4 regions of the Bacillus sp. XF8 genome follow, and region 1 is predicted to be linked to each of the others. Evidence: riboswitches for the same ligand, from Rfam matches in the RefSeq annotation. Region 1 holds a riboswitch; each other region holds the start of a gene.
The links. A riboswitch is a leader RNA that binds a small molecule or an ion and turns the genes downstream of it on or off. The one in region 1 is predicted to bind S-adenosylmethionine.
Positions count from the first base shown of each region.

Region 2: another riboswitch for S-adenosylmethionine. It lies ahead of mtnK (S-methyl-5-thioribose kinase); the one in region 1 lies ahead of J4P91_RS01500 (Na+/H+ antiporter NhaC family protein).
Region 3: another riboswitch for S-adenosylmethionine. It lies ahead of J4P91_RS17685 (hypothetical protein); the one in region 1 lies ahead of J4P91_RS01500 (Na+/H+ antiporter NhaC family protein).
Region 4: another riboswitch for S-adenosylmethionine. It lies ahead of J4P91_RS20760 (methionine ABC transporter ATP-binding protein); the one in region 1 lies ahead of J4P91_RS01500 (Na+/H+ antiporter NhaC family protein).

Region 1 covers NZ_JAGDQK010000002.1:201,725-205,257, reverse strand. The annotation lists gene J4P91_RS01500 (Na+/H+ antiporter NhaC family protein) at 84-1,400, opposite strand; SAM riboswitch class I at 1,495-1,600, opposite strand; gene J4P91_RS01495 (ribonuclease FAU-1 family protein) at 1,746-2,270, opposite strand; gene gltP (glutamate/aspartate:proton symporter GltP) at 2,333-3,533, opposite strand, start outside.
Region 2 covers NZ_JAGDQK010000004.1:69,342-72,874, reverse strand. The annotation lists gene J4P91_RS04565 (pyridoxal phosphate-dependent aminotransferase) at 1-1,032, opposite strand, end outside; partial or broken gene J4P91_RS04560 (carbon-nitrogen family hydrolase) at 1,047-1,914, shown strand; SAM riboswitch class I at 1,988-2,129, shown strand; gene mtnK (S-methyl-5-thioribose kinase) at 2,220-3,401, shown strand; gene mtnA (S-methyl-5-thioribose-1-phosphate isomerase) at 3,398-3,533, shown strand, end outside.
Region 3 covers NZ_JAGDQK010000028.1:53,271-56,803, reverse strand. The annotation lists gene J4P91_RS17700 (ECF transporter S component) at 1-288, shown strand, start outside; gene J4P91_RS17695 (YwiC-like family protein) at 503-1,213, shown strand; gene J4P91_RS17690 (hypothetical protein) at 1,260-1,451, opposite strand; SAM riboswitch class I at 1,583-1,681, shown strand; gene J4P91_RS17685 (hypothetical protein) at 1,782-2,042, shown strand; gene J4P91_RS17680 (NAD(P)H-dependent oxidoreductase) at 2,329-2,904, shown strand; gene J4P91_RS17675 (group-specific protein) at 2,901-3,266, shown strand.
Region 4 covers NZ_JAGDQK010000035.1:83,325-86,857, forward strand. The annotation lists gene J4P91_RS20755 (methionine ABC transporter permease) at 1-624, opposite strand, end outside; gene J4P91_RS20760 (methionine ABC transporter ATP-binding protein) at 617-1,642, opposite strand; SAM riboswitch class I at 2,114-2,223, opposite strand; gene J4P91_RS20765 (hypothetical protein) at 2,349-2,693, opposite strand; gene J4P91_RS20770 (thioredoxin family protein) at 2,844-3,152, opposite strand; gene J4P91_RS20775 (toprim domain-containing protein) at 3,156-3,500, opposite strand.

The DNA of each region.
Region 1 (3,533 bases):
AGACTTAAGACCTATTCCAAGTCAGCCTTATATTAGGGGGAATATAAAGAAAAAGGATGCCTTGTATAAGGCATCCTTTTTCTTTATGCTGTTTTATGATATTGTTTTTTTTTCGCTACTTTTGAAAACCTTGGAAAACCAATTAAAATAGAAACTATACCACATACCCCAACTAAGATTGGATAAAACGCATATGGCAGCAATTCAATCGGAGACAATGCAGCAAAACCTGCCGCCGTCAACATTTGAGCACCATATGGAACTAATCCTTGTACACAACATGAGAAAAGATCCAATACACTCGCCGATTTTCGTGGATCAATTTCATATTGATTCGCAATATTTTTTGCCAGTGGTCCAGTAAAAATAATAGAAATTGTATTATTCGCAGTACACATATTCGTCATACTAACTAAACCAGCAATTCCAAATTCAGCACCTTTTTTCGAACGAATATTACGTGTTAATACGTCCATTAAATACTGAATACCACCATTATATTGAATAATTTCAACCATTCCGCCGATTAAAATTGATAAGAGCACTAGCTCCATCATGCCATTAATTCCTGTTGTTACACTTTTAAAGAAGCTTGCCAATGTGTAGCTACCATCAATAAGACCGATAATACCTGATAAAACTGTTCCACCCGTTAATACAATCAGTACATTCCAACCAAGTAGCGCTGTTATTAATACACCCGCATATGGTAAAATTTTCACCCAATCGAATGCATGAGCTTTTATTTCTGTATCATTTCCAAGTGTAAGCATAACCAACAGTACAATTGTAATAACCGCAGCTGGTAATACAATTAAAAAGTTTGTTTTAAACTTATCCTTCATTTCCGTCCCTTGCGAGCGAACCGCTGCAATTGTTGTATCAGAAATAAATGATAAATTATCACCAAACATCGCTCCACCAACAACTGTCGCCATTACTAGTGCAATAGAAATATCTGTTTGCTGGCTAATACCGACTGCAATTGGCGCTAACGCTGCAATTGTTCCCATCGAAGTCCCCATCGCTAATGAAATAAAGGACCCTATAACAAAAATTCCTGCAACGATAAACCCTTGTGGCAAAATAGACAGCGCTAAGTTTACTGTAGAATCAACTCCACCCATTCCTTTTGCTGTTTCAGAAAACGCACCAGCAAGTACAAAAATTAATACCATAATCATAATGTCCGGATTACCAGCCCCTTTGGCAAACCGTTCTACTTTTGATGTAAAGCTTTCTTGTCTATTCATCGCTAATGCAGTACCTACAGCAATTAAGATTGCTACAAGTATCGGCAATTTATAAAAATCACCTGTAATAATTCCAGAACCAATAAATAGCGCTAAGAATATTCCAAGCGGTAATAATGCTAAGCCATTCCCTTTCGTTTGTTTCAAAATAACATCTCTCCCTAGTTCTAAACCTTTTCTATCTCATAACAAAAGACCTCTTCCGAAAAGAAGAGGTCTTATACATTTATAAGAAACACTCTTCTCATCTTTCAAGCACATGCTTGCTGGATTTGGCACAGCACTCTGAAATCGAGTCCGCTGCCGAGGCATCGTAGGGCCAGTCCCTCCGCCTCTCTTTATAAGAAGGTTTCATATTTTATTTTTAATAATAATTTCTTTCCTAACTTTACTCGCTTACAAAACAAAAGTCAATTATTATTTGTATAATTTTTTTTGGTATTTTTTGATATTTATACAAAAACGCGAATGTATCAATCATTTTAAAGAGAACTAGTTTCCTTTTAATTTTTGAATTTCTGTTTCTAAAATTGCAAACCAGTAAAACTCTCTTCTTTTGATTGTTGTAATAATCCATTCTGCCGTACGCCAAGCTAAATCATATTCTTCCTTAGAAACATCCTCAGTCCTATACGCTTCTCCTAATTCCTCTTCATCTAATAGATAAATCTCACCGTTCGGTAATGTTACTACATCTAAATATAAATCATCAAAATACGGCAGACCACGCTCATCTACTTTATATTCTTTCGCCACATCGATATAATATTGTACCAAATTCTTCTGCTCATCTAACATAGCTGTAATGGCAAAGTTTTTATCATTTATAAAATATTGCACCCACGTATATCCATCGTTTACAATACAAAGTTCTCTATCGTTATACCCTTTATAACTAGGCTCTTTCACTTTCAGTATATGCAATATGCCTAACATGCCTTCTTCTATGCTCTTCACCGTATACGTCTTCTCTATTAATCGCTCCCAAGAAGAACCGTTACCGTACTTACGTTTCATAACTTCTCCTCCCCTATACAGAAAAGCTCTCACATATTATGTGAGAGCTTTTCAAATTATAATTATGCTGCTTGTTTATTGGAAATCTCTTTTAAATAAGCTTGTCCTTTTTCAGCGTCATATTGACCTTCCCACTTAGACATAACAACAGCTGCTAAAGAGTTACCTACAACGTTAACTGCTGTACGTGCCATATCTAGAATTCGGTCAATACCTGCAATAAATGCTAAACCTTCTGCTGGAATACCTACTGTACCAAGCGTTGCTAATAATACAACGAACGATACTCCTGGTACACCCGCAATCCCTTTAGATGTAACCATTAATACAAGCAATAATGTAATTTGCTGTGTAATGGATAAATCAATACCGTACATTTGCGCTAAGAAAATTGCTGCAATTGCTTGATATAGTGTCGATCCATCTAAGTTAAACGAGTAACCTGTTGGAATAACGAAAGATGTAATTGCTTTCGGACAACCGAATTTCTCCATCTTCTCCATAATTTTCGGTAAAACCGTTTCTGAGCTCGCAGTAGAATACGCTAAAATCAGCTCGTCTTTTAAAATTTTGAAGAATTGGAAAATGTTGATTCCGAATATTTTCGCCGTAAGTCCTAGTACAACTACAACAAAGAAGATCATTGCTCCATATACGACAATTAATAATTTCCCTAATGGAATTAATGAAGATAGACCAAATGTAGAAACTGTAACACCAATTAAAGCAAATACACCGAACGGTGCAAATTTCATAACTTGGTTCGTTACGTAAAACATTGCATCAGCTACGCCTTGGAAAAATTGAAGAACTGGTCTTCCTCTTTCACCGATTGCTGCAATCCCTAAACCAAATAGTACAGAGAAGAAAATGATAGCAAGCATATCACCATCAGCTAATGATTTCATAATATTCGTCGGAACAATGTTTACAAATGTATCTGCAAAAGAGTGACTCTGTACTTGTTCTGTCGTTTGAGTATATTTTGAAATATCTGTCTTTGTTAATTCATCCATATTTACGCCTTTTCCTGGTTGGAAAATATTCGCTACCAGTAGACCAACAACAATTGCAATTGTTGTAATAATTTCAAAATAAATAATTGTCTTTCCGCCTAGTCGTCCTAGCTTTTTCACATCACCAACGCCAGCAACACCAACAACGATGCTCGCTACGACAATTGGTACTACGATCATTTTAATTAATCGAATGAAAATATCACCAATTGGTTGTAAGTATCCTGCAACTGCGTCATTACCATAA
Region 2 (3,533 bases), on a different contig from region 1:
CAATAAGTCAGTAAATTGCTCCGATGTATAACCATCAGGAACGGGAAGCCATGCAAAAAATGATCCATTTGGTGCGACAACATCCCAGCCGATCGAACGGCAAGCTGTAATGAGTACATTTCTCCGTGCTTCATAGCGTTCAACCAATTCATTTACACAAGATTGTGAACTTAATAGTGCCTCGCGAGCCGCCTCTTGCACAGCACCAAAAATGCTTACATACATATGATCTTGTAGTAAATTGATCGTTTCAATTACACTTTCGTTACCGACAGCAAAGGCGATGCGCCAACCAGCCATATTAAATGTTTTTGATAGTGTATAAATTTCAATACCAACATCTTTGGCACCGTTTGCTTGTAAGAAGCTAGTTGGTTTGTTACCATCAAAGCCAATTGCTCCATAGGCAAAGTCGTGAACCACTAAAATATCGTTTTCATTTGCAAATGTAATTGTTTCTTCAAAGAACTCTTTTGATGCGACAGCACCAGTTGGATTGTTAGGATAATTTAAAAACATCAATTTTGCTTGTTTGGCAATAGAATCATTGATTTTATTGTAATCTGGTAAAAAATTATTTTCTGCTAACAATGGCATCGTCTCAAATTGTGCTTTTGCTAAAGCGACACCTGATAAATAGTCAGGATATCCTGGGTCAGGTACAAGAATTGTATCACCAGGGTTTGTAAAACAAAGCGGTAATTCAACCAGCCCTGCTTTACCACCAAATAAAATAGCAACTTCTGTTTTAGGGTTTACGTTGACTCCGTATTCACGTTCATAGAACGTCGCAACGGCTTTTTTTAAGCTTTCATGTCCGCGAAATGGCGGATATTTATGGTGAACTGCTTTTTCTGCTGCACGTTGTAAAGCTGTTACGATATGCGGCGGTGTTGGTTGATCTGGGTTGCCTTGTCCTAGATTGATAACATCGTGACCTGCTTCAACTACTTTGTTAACTTTTGCAACAAGTGAAGCGAAAAACTGTGTTGGTAATGATGTTACAATCTCGGAAGGTTGAAAATGTTTCATACTTTCCACCTCTTTTGAAAGTTGTTACAATTCTAGTGACAAATAATATAACCTTTCCAAGTTTTTGTAAAGAAAAAAATAATTGAAAATGGGGCGGATAAAATGAGAGTCGCATGTATTCAAATGGATATTGCTTTTGGTGATGTGAACACAAATATTGAAAATGCAAAGAAAAAAATAGGAGAAGCGATGCAAGGAAAGCCGGACGTTATCGTATTACCAGAACTTTGGACGACTGGTTATGACCTAGAAAGACTGCCGGAAATTGCAGACGGGGAGGGGATTCAAACAAAGCAGCTTCTTTCAGAATGGGCACAGCAATATGGTGTGAATATTGTTGGTGGTTCTATTGCGAAGCAAACAAAGCATGGTGTTACGAATACGATGTATACAGTGAATCGTGAGGGGAAACTGCAAAATGAGTATAGTAAAGTTCATTTATTCCAGTTGATGAATGAACATAACTATTTAATAGCAGGTGATGAAACAGGAGAATTTACATTGGATGGTGTGCAGTGCGGTGGTGTGATTTGTTACGATATTCGTTTTCCAGAATGGATGCGTGTTCATACTGTAAGAGGGGTAAATGTATTATTCGTTGTAGCAGAGTGGCCGCTTGTTCGCTTAGCTCATTGGCGTTTACTTCTTCAAGCGAGAGCGGTTGAAAATCAATGTTATGTGGTTGCATGTAATAGAGCAGGAGAGGATCCAAATAATGTGTTTGCTGGACACTCTCTTATTGTTGATCCATGGGGAGAAATTGTAGCAGAAGCAGGAGAAGAAGAATCGATTTTACATGGGAAGCTAAACTTAGAAAAAATTAAGGAAGTACGTAAGGGAATTCCTGTTTTTGCTGATCGACGTCCAGAATTGTATAAATAAAAATGTTGACAAGTGATTTTTATTCTTGTTATAGTCTGTAGCAGAAAGTTAAAAATTCAAATAAATTTTATAACTCTTATCAAGAGCAGGTGGAGGGATTTGGCCCGATGAAACCCAGCAACCGACCGTAATACCATTGTGAGATGGGGCGCTTATGCGCCAAAAAGGCACGGTGCTAATTCCAGCAGAAAGGATAGCTTTCTGACAGATAAGAGGGGAGAAGCTAAACTTCAAACCTCTTTCTTCATGGAAAGAGGTTTTTCTTATGATGAAAAACCTCTGAATTAAAAAAGGGGGATAAGAAAATGGGATATCGTTCATTAACAGAAGAAACAGCAGTTCAGTATGTAAAAGAGCATGGATATTTTGAGGAAAATGCAAAGGTAACTTGTTATGAAATAGGAGATGGAAATTTAAATTATGTATTCCAGCTTCATGATGGGGAACGCGGTATCATTGTAAAACAAGCTCTTCCATATGCAAAAGTCGTTGGAGAAAGCTGGCCACTTTCGTTAAGAAGAGCCACCATTGAAAGTCAAGCATTGCAAGTTTTTGCAAAATATGTCCCAGAATATGTTCCGAAAGTATATGGTCATGATGAAGAATTAGCTGTGACAGTAATGGAAGATTTATCAGCTCTTACAATTACTCGTAAAGGATTGATTGAAGGGGAAGACTATCCGCTTTTATCTAGGCATATTGGCCGCTTTTTAGCATACGTTCTTTTTTATACTTCAGATTTTGGTCTATTAGCAGAAGAGAAAAGGGTGTTAGATGGAAAGTTTGTCAATCCTGATCTTTGCAAAATTACAGAAGATCTTGTGTTTACAGATCCGTTTGGAAATTATGATACAAACGATTATGAGAAAGAATTGCAGCCTGTATTAGACGAACTTTGGTGTGATAAGAAATTGAAGTTACAGGTAGCGCAGTATAAATATAAATTTTTAACGAGAAAAGAAGCATTAATTCATGGAGATTTACATACAGGTAGTATTTTTTCATCATCTTCGGAAACGAAGGTAATTGATCCGGAATTTGCAACATATGGTCCATTAGGATTTGATCTAGGTCAATTCATAGCAAATCTATTATTAAATGCGTTATCAAGAGAAGAAGAGAAACGAAATATCTTATTCTATCATATTGAAAAAACATGGAATAGTTTCGTCGAAGTATTTACAAAGTTATGGTTACTAGAAGGCGTAGAAGCATATACGAAAGAGAAACAATGGTTAGCACTTGTACTGCAAAATATTTTTAGTGATGCAGTTGGTTTTACTGGTTGCGAGATCATTCGTCGAACAATTGGATTGGCACATGTGGCAGATCTAGATGGAATTAAGGATGAGAATCGAAGAATTCAAGCTAAAAAACATGCATTATATTTAGGGCGAGAATTATTGTTACATAAAACGATAAGTGCGGATATCCGCTTATTCCAAACATTATTTCAATATATTGTATCAGGGGAGGTAAAAGCATGAGTACGATAGTTGCCGTTCCGCGCTCCATAAGCTGGAAGGGAGATTCTATTGCGTTATTAAATCAAACGAGATTACCGCATGTTGTAGAATATAAAACATTAACAACTATTGAAGATGTGTGGAAAAGTATTG
Region 3 (3,533 bases), on a different contig from region 1:
ATGAGAAAGTTATGGGGTAGGGTTATTTATGGATTCATAGCAGGCTTTGTTTTTGGCTGGATTATGAATTTGTGGGGGATACTTGGCTTTTTAGAAGGATTAACATGGAAAGACTTTATTGCATACTACGCTGCAAGTTTTTACTTTGATTTAGCTCATGCACTTTCAAATGTAATCTTTCTTGTTTTATTTAGTTCATCCTGGATTAGAATCATTACGAGGTTTAAAAAGAAATACGGAATTTTAGATGGGGATAAAGAGTTAGTATCTCAAGCAAACAAAGCATAAGCAAATATTGCAAAGCATAAGAATATAAAGTAGGGTCGCGACTTACATATTCGTTTGCCTCTTTCATGCTTCTTACCATTGGTGAGGAGCATTTTTTATACAGATTATAATATGGAAAGTGTCAAGAAATTGATTTAATATGTTTCGATTTTTATATGAGATTTTTTATATAATAGTAAATGAGAAAAAATTTCAAAGAGGAGATGCCATATTCATGAAGCTAGTTGTTCCAAAGCAGCACGGTGCATGGGGGATGCTGCTGATTCCATTTATACTTAGTGTTCTACTTGGTAAATCTACTTTATATCATATTCCGCTCTTTATCGCTTGGTTATGTATCTATTTAGCAACGTATCCATTTTTAATGTACATGAAGCAAACACGAAAGAAAGAATTTTTACATTCCGCAATTACTTATTTTATGATTGCATGTGTTTTCGGGATACTATCTTTACTATACGAATGGAGAATTCTTTTCTTCGCAGCTATTATGATTCCGCTCTTTATGGTGAATATATATTTCGCCCGTCAAAAAAAGGAGCGAGCTTTAGTAAATGATATTTGTGCAATACTCATTTTTTGCATAGGTGGTTTGATTAGTTATTATTTTTCGATGAAAACAGTTGATGAAATAGCTTTTGGAATTGCAGGTATTTCTTTTCTATACTTTTTAGGCAGTACATTTTATGTGAAAACAATGATACGTGAAAAGAATAACCCTACTTACCGTTATGTTTCATGGGGCTATCATATTCTCTTAATCATTGCCTCTTTAGTGGTAAATCCATGGCTTTCCCTTGTGTTTATACCAAGCCTAGTTCGTGCAATCGTCTTGTATGGTAAAAAGATATCTATATTAAAAGTTGGGGTTTTAGAAATCGTTAATTCTGTATATTTTTTAATTGTAACGGCAATACTGTTGTAGTATGCCATTTGAGATACTTCCCATCCAGTAAAGAGATGGGAAGTATCTATTTTTGTTCTAAAATATGAACCGTATGATCACATGTTTGTAAAGCATGTTCTACAGCCTGGAGAGATTTTTCGATTCGTTCTCGATTACCGCTTTTTTCGACTGTTTGCAATGCATTTTCTAAAGATTGTTTTGCTTCATGCAAAGAATGATAAGAATCTTGAACATATCCACGAGCATTTTTATTCATCATATTTTCCTCCTTTTCTACATACAATTTTAGTATGGGCGTTAGAAAAGAAAATATTACTCATTGCGGTTATTTTATATTGTTTGACAATTACAATAGAAGTAGCTATAGTAAGATATAAAGTGAATATTTTCTTATCCAGAGAGGTGGAGGGACTGGCCCGATGAAACCCAGCAACCGCGATGCAGGTGCTAATTCCAGCAGAACATATTTGTTCTGGGAGATAAGACGAAGATATATGTAACTTCTTCTTATCGAAGAGGTTTTTTTATTGTAAAAAAACCGATTCTAAAAACAACAGAATAAGAAGAAAGGGGTTGCAATTGTACTGTGACACTTGAAAAATACGTAAAGCTGCGTAATGCAGTATATGAATATATGATAGAGCAAGATAAACCCATATCATTATTAGATATTCAAGAACATATCGTTTCGCATCATGAAGGAAAATTCACGAAAAAAATGTTACACCAATTTTATTTATCAAGGTTATTAGACGAACTGAAACTGGATGGGAAAATTACTTTAGCTAATGATGAATACCACTATGCTGAAAAAGGGGTATATTATAAGGCGAGAAAAGGGAGCTAGTTTAGTCTCTCTTTTTTATGTTATAATATATCTGAAAATTTAAAATGTATGTAGAGTAAAAGACTGCAGAAGCAGCCTGATACAAGGGAATGGTGTTGAGTGTGTAGTGTCAAAAGTTGAATATGCCCTGAAAGAGGCATTTCATTCGGCTAGAAACGAAAAGAGACACCTTCGCCGAGTAGGTGTCAGTTGGTTTGTCAAATGGGCTTGCCACTTGACATGTATTAGAATATCACGCAACCTTTCGGAAGTCAAAAGGGAATTTAAGGAAAGGGGTTGTTAAAAGGTGAACATACTCATCATATATGCACATCCTAATCCATCTAGTTTCAATGCATCCATTTTAGAACATGTGCAAAGAGGACTTCAAGAAACAAATCATTCGGTTATATTACTTGATTTACATAAGGAACAATTTAACCCAGTACTTGTTTTTAATGAGGATAAGAGAAGACGTGATTTAGCGTATGAAGAAGAGACAGAGAAATACAGAACATTAATCAAGGAAGCAGATTTTTTAATTTTTATTTATCCAATTTGGTGGTGGGGAATGCCTGCCATTTTAAAAGGTTTTATCGATTGTGTTTTTGCTGCGGGGTTTGCATATAGATATGAAGGTGTAATGCCGAAAGGATTGCTTATAGGGAAAACGGCATGGGTTATTAATACTTTAGATTCACCGTTATGGTACGTGGCACTCTTATATCGCTCTGCAGATTGGGTGATTATGAAAAAGGGTATTTTAGGATTTTGTGGTATACGCCAAATAAAACGTTCTGCCTTTCAGTCTGTAAAAACAAGTAAGGAAACAAAACGTGAAAAGTGGCTTTTAGAAATACAAGAAAAGGCTAAAAAATTATGAGTGAAGTAGAAAATATATTGAGATGCTGTAATCGGAATGATGATTTGTTTCGTACGTATATCGTTTGTTTACTTCAATTGAAACATCATAATGAATCGTTTAAAAAGGTATACCAAGAATTAAGAGCAGATTATTTAGTAAGGGGAATTTGTGAACGAGAAGTTGATGGGATCATCAAGGAAAGCAAAGAGTACAAAAAGTATGATGTACCGAGAGTGTTAAGGTGGGATTTTTTGCGAAATAATCCAGCGATAATTGAAACTGTTTGTACGACGTTATTTACATATAGAAGATTAAATCTTTCCTATGAGGAATGGGGAGATGTAATAAGATGTATAGAAAACAATGAATTACTGCCATAGTTATTATGTAAAAAAGCTAGTATAAAACTAAGTTATATCGTTTTCAGATAAGTGGAGGAAAATAAGAGGCCTTTTCGTTTTTGTTGAGATTGTGTAGAAATAATAATATTATTTCATTTTTCTTCTAAGAACACTCTACTTCTGACAAACGATATATAGGAAGTTTTTTAGTTGTTTAGTCATTTTTTTATTTAGATAGGGTGTAAAAAAGTTAATGAAGATGGAGAAGAGTGAAAATATAAAATCATATATGGGTTGGAGCTATAC
Region 4 (3,533 bases), on a different contig from region 1:
TTGAAGCAAGAAGACAACGAGTAATACACAAATTGTTGCAACAATTGTCACATCGTTATTTCCGCGCTGGAATCCTTCTAAATAAGCAAGTGTGCCAAGCCCTCCAGCACCGACAACACCAGCCATTGCTGTATAACCAACAAGAGCGATTGTCGTTACAGTAATACCAGATACCAGTGCTGGTAAGGATTCCGGAATCAATACTTTCCAAATAATCGTGCTCGTTTTTGCCCCCATTGCTTTTGAAGCTTCAATTACCCCTTTATCAATCTCGCGAAGTGCAATTTCAACCATCCTTGCATAAAATGGTGCTGCTCCAATAATTAAAGCTGGTAGTGCTGCGCTTGCCCCAAGAATTGTTCCAAGAAGAATTTTCGTAAATGGAATTAATAAAATAATTAAAATGATAAATGGAATGGAACGAAAGATATTTACAAATGCTCCAATCACTGTGTGAATCGCTTTGTTTTCCCACAAGTTATCTTTAGATGTCATAAAGAGTAATAGTCCTAAAATAAGACCGAATACAAATGTGGCAAGTGCTGCGATTGCCGTCATATATAATGTTTCACCTGTCGCTTCTAGCATTTTACTCCAATCAACGTTTGATAATAATTTATCCATGTGCAATCACCTCCAGCTCTACTTGCTCCTGATTAATTCCTGCTATTGCTTGCTGGATTGCTGCTTCTTCACCATTTAAGTGAACAATTAAATTTCCATAAGACCCATTGTTCGTTTGTGCGATATTCCCTTGAAGTACACTCACTTCAATATCCTCTCGCCTCATTAATCTTTGAAGCACTGGACGCTCTACGGAATCACCAATAAACTGCAAACGAATAACTTTTCCATCTGGATATTTTTCCAATAAACTCTCAATCGCTTCATTTGTATCTTCAGAATCCGTTAACTGTTGTACAAATCGTTTTGTAATCTCCTGCTTTGGATTGCGGAATACATCTAGTACAGGACCACTTTCTACGATTTTCCCTTTTTCCATTACCGCAACGCGATTACAGATTTTTTGAATGACATGCATTTCATGTGTAATCAATACGATTGTTAAATCAAGGCGTTTATTAATATCTAATAGTAAATCTAAAATTTGATCTGTCGTTTCTGGATCCAGTGCCGATGTTGCTTCATCACACAAAAGTACTTTTGGATCATTCGCTAATGCTCTCGCAATCCCAACGCGCTGCTTTTGTCCACCGCTTAACTGTGATGGATATGCATCGCCTCTTCCTTCTAATCCAACAAGGCGGATTAACTCATCCACGCGCTTGCTTCGCTGTACTTTATCAACCCCTGCAATCTCAAGTGGGAAAGCGATATTTTCACGTACAGTTCGTGACCAAAGTAAGTTAAAGTGCTGAAAAATCATTCCGATTTCTTGTCTTGCCTTTCGAAGCTCATTCCCAGTAATTGCTGAAATAACACGATTAGCTATCGTAATCTGTCCGGAAGTTGGTTTCTCTAATTGATTAAACAATCTGATTAAAGAACTTTTACCAGCGCCGCTATATCCGATAACACCAAAGATCTCACCTTTTTCTATTTTTAAATTGGCGTCATCTACAGCAGTCACATCACCGTTTTTTGATTTATATATTTTCTTTACGTTCTCCAATAGGATCATGGTGTTCACCCCTTTTTTGTTTAAAAAGCGTAAGCGGCTTGTTTAGAACAAGAGGGCGTTGGAACCCCTGACGCAGAGGCGCTTTTTGCCTCGCAGGAAGGGGTGAAACGACCGACTGTTCTAGCCGCTGAAGCTGGATTTCTTAAAAAGCGTAAGCAGCTCGTTCAGAATGTGAGGGGGATGGAGCTTCTGACGTAGAGGCGCTTTTTACCTCGCAGGAAGAAGCGAAGCCACCGAACATTCTAGCTGCTGAAACTGGATTTCTTAAAAAGCGTAAGCGGCTCGTTTAGCTCTGCTCCTACAAATTCTTTTTATCTTTTCATGCAGGACGCAAAAATCTTGCCGCCGGGCTAAATTATTTAACGATTCTTTTTATTATTTGAATGTCCTCCTCATTCAAACAATAAAAAAACCTTTCTGCTTTTTGTATGAGCAGAAAGGTTTATATGCGTATATCAACATTATCCCTTCCTCTCATCTTTCAAAGCAATCGCTTTGCAGGAATTGGCACCATTTCAACATAAATGTTGACGGTTGCCGGGCTTCACAGGGCACAGTCCCTCCACCTCTCTTGATAAGAGAAATCAGATTGAATTTTCGTCTGATTTAAAATCTATTAAATTGTCTATATTTTATGAATTGAATTGTATCAACATACATCCACTATGTCAACAAAAAAATTCTCAAAAAACAAAACTTCAGAATATTAAGCGCCTACTTGCATTGGTTTACATATATGAAATACGGATTCTAATAATAACATCGTACGATACGTTCCATTATATTGAACACGCCCGCTGTGCAATAGTGTTTGCAACCGAATATTTCCAGTAACTAATCGACGTAAATCTTCCTCTCGAAAGCAAACAATTTGCTCTGTTCCCTTCGCACTCTTCAAAAGTTGTATATACTCTCTTGAAATTTGAAGTGAGCAACACTCATCTCCAAAACGAAAATTAATCGTTTTTTCTCCTTGCCGAAGAAGCGGTTCTAGATGATATTGGTTATTGGCATACGTTACAAATGATTGAAGCAACGAATATAATCCCATTCTAGTCACATCCTTCATTTCACTTTCTACTAATACCATTCCATCCTACCAAACAGCAATCCTGTTACTTTCTCTCGACAAATAACGTATCACTTCTATCCCTCGACATATTTCCCAAGAAATATGTCGAGGCGGCAAAAACTTTGCCGCCTACTGTAATTCTGTATATAAATATTCAACCGAATGAAATGCATATATTTTTTTCATAAGTGTTCCCCGCTCAAACACGAGTAAACAAGGGACACTTTCTACCTCATACTCTCGCGCTAAATGCGGCGCATAGTTTAAATCTAGCATGCCTATTTCCAAATCAGATATAGTAGCTTCTACCACTGTTAACATCTTCTTCGCTAACTGGCATGTTCCGCACATCGGTGTATATACATATAACACTGTTTTTTCTTGGTCTGCTATTAGAGCTGTAGCTTCAGCACCTGTCCAGTCAATCACTTCTATCATTCCTTACCGTAAATATTCTGTATAAACGTCAATGTCAGCTCCCCATAATACGTTCGCTAAATGATTAGAAGGAGCAGTTGCCACTTCGCGATACGAACGATCAATGTAAATATGCTCAGCTTGCGGGAATTCTTTCCGAAATTGTTTTCGGAGCTTTTCACCTGCAGCATCAGCATCCACTAGTACATATACTTCTTTATCAAAAAACTGATCAATGAGTTCATCCATTTTCGACAAACCAATTGTACCATTTGTACAAACAATTTCCACTGGTTCGCGAATAATAGATTCAATCTTTCTTCTATCTGATTTTCCTTCGACAATAATGACTTTCTCTACATAGACCATATGTCATCACCCGATCACCATATACTATGAAAC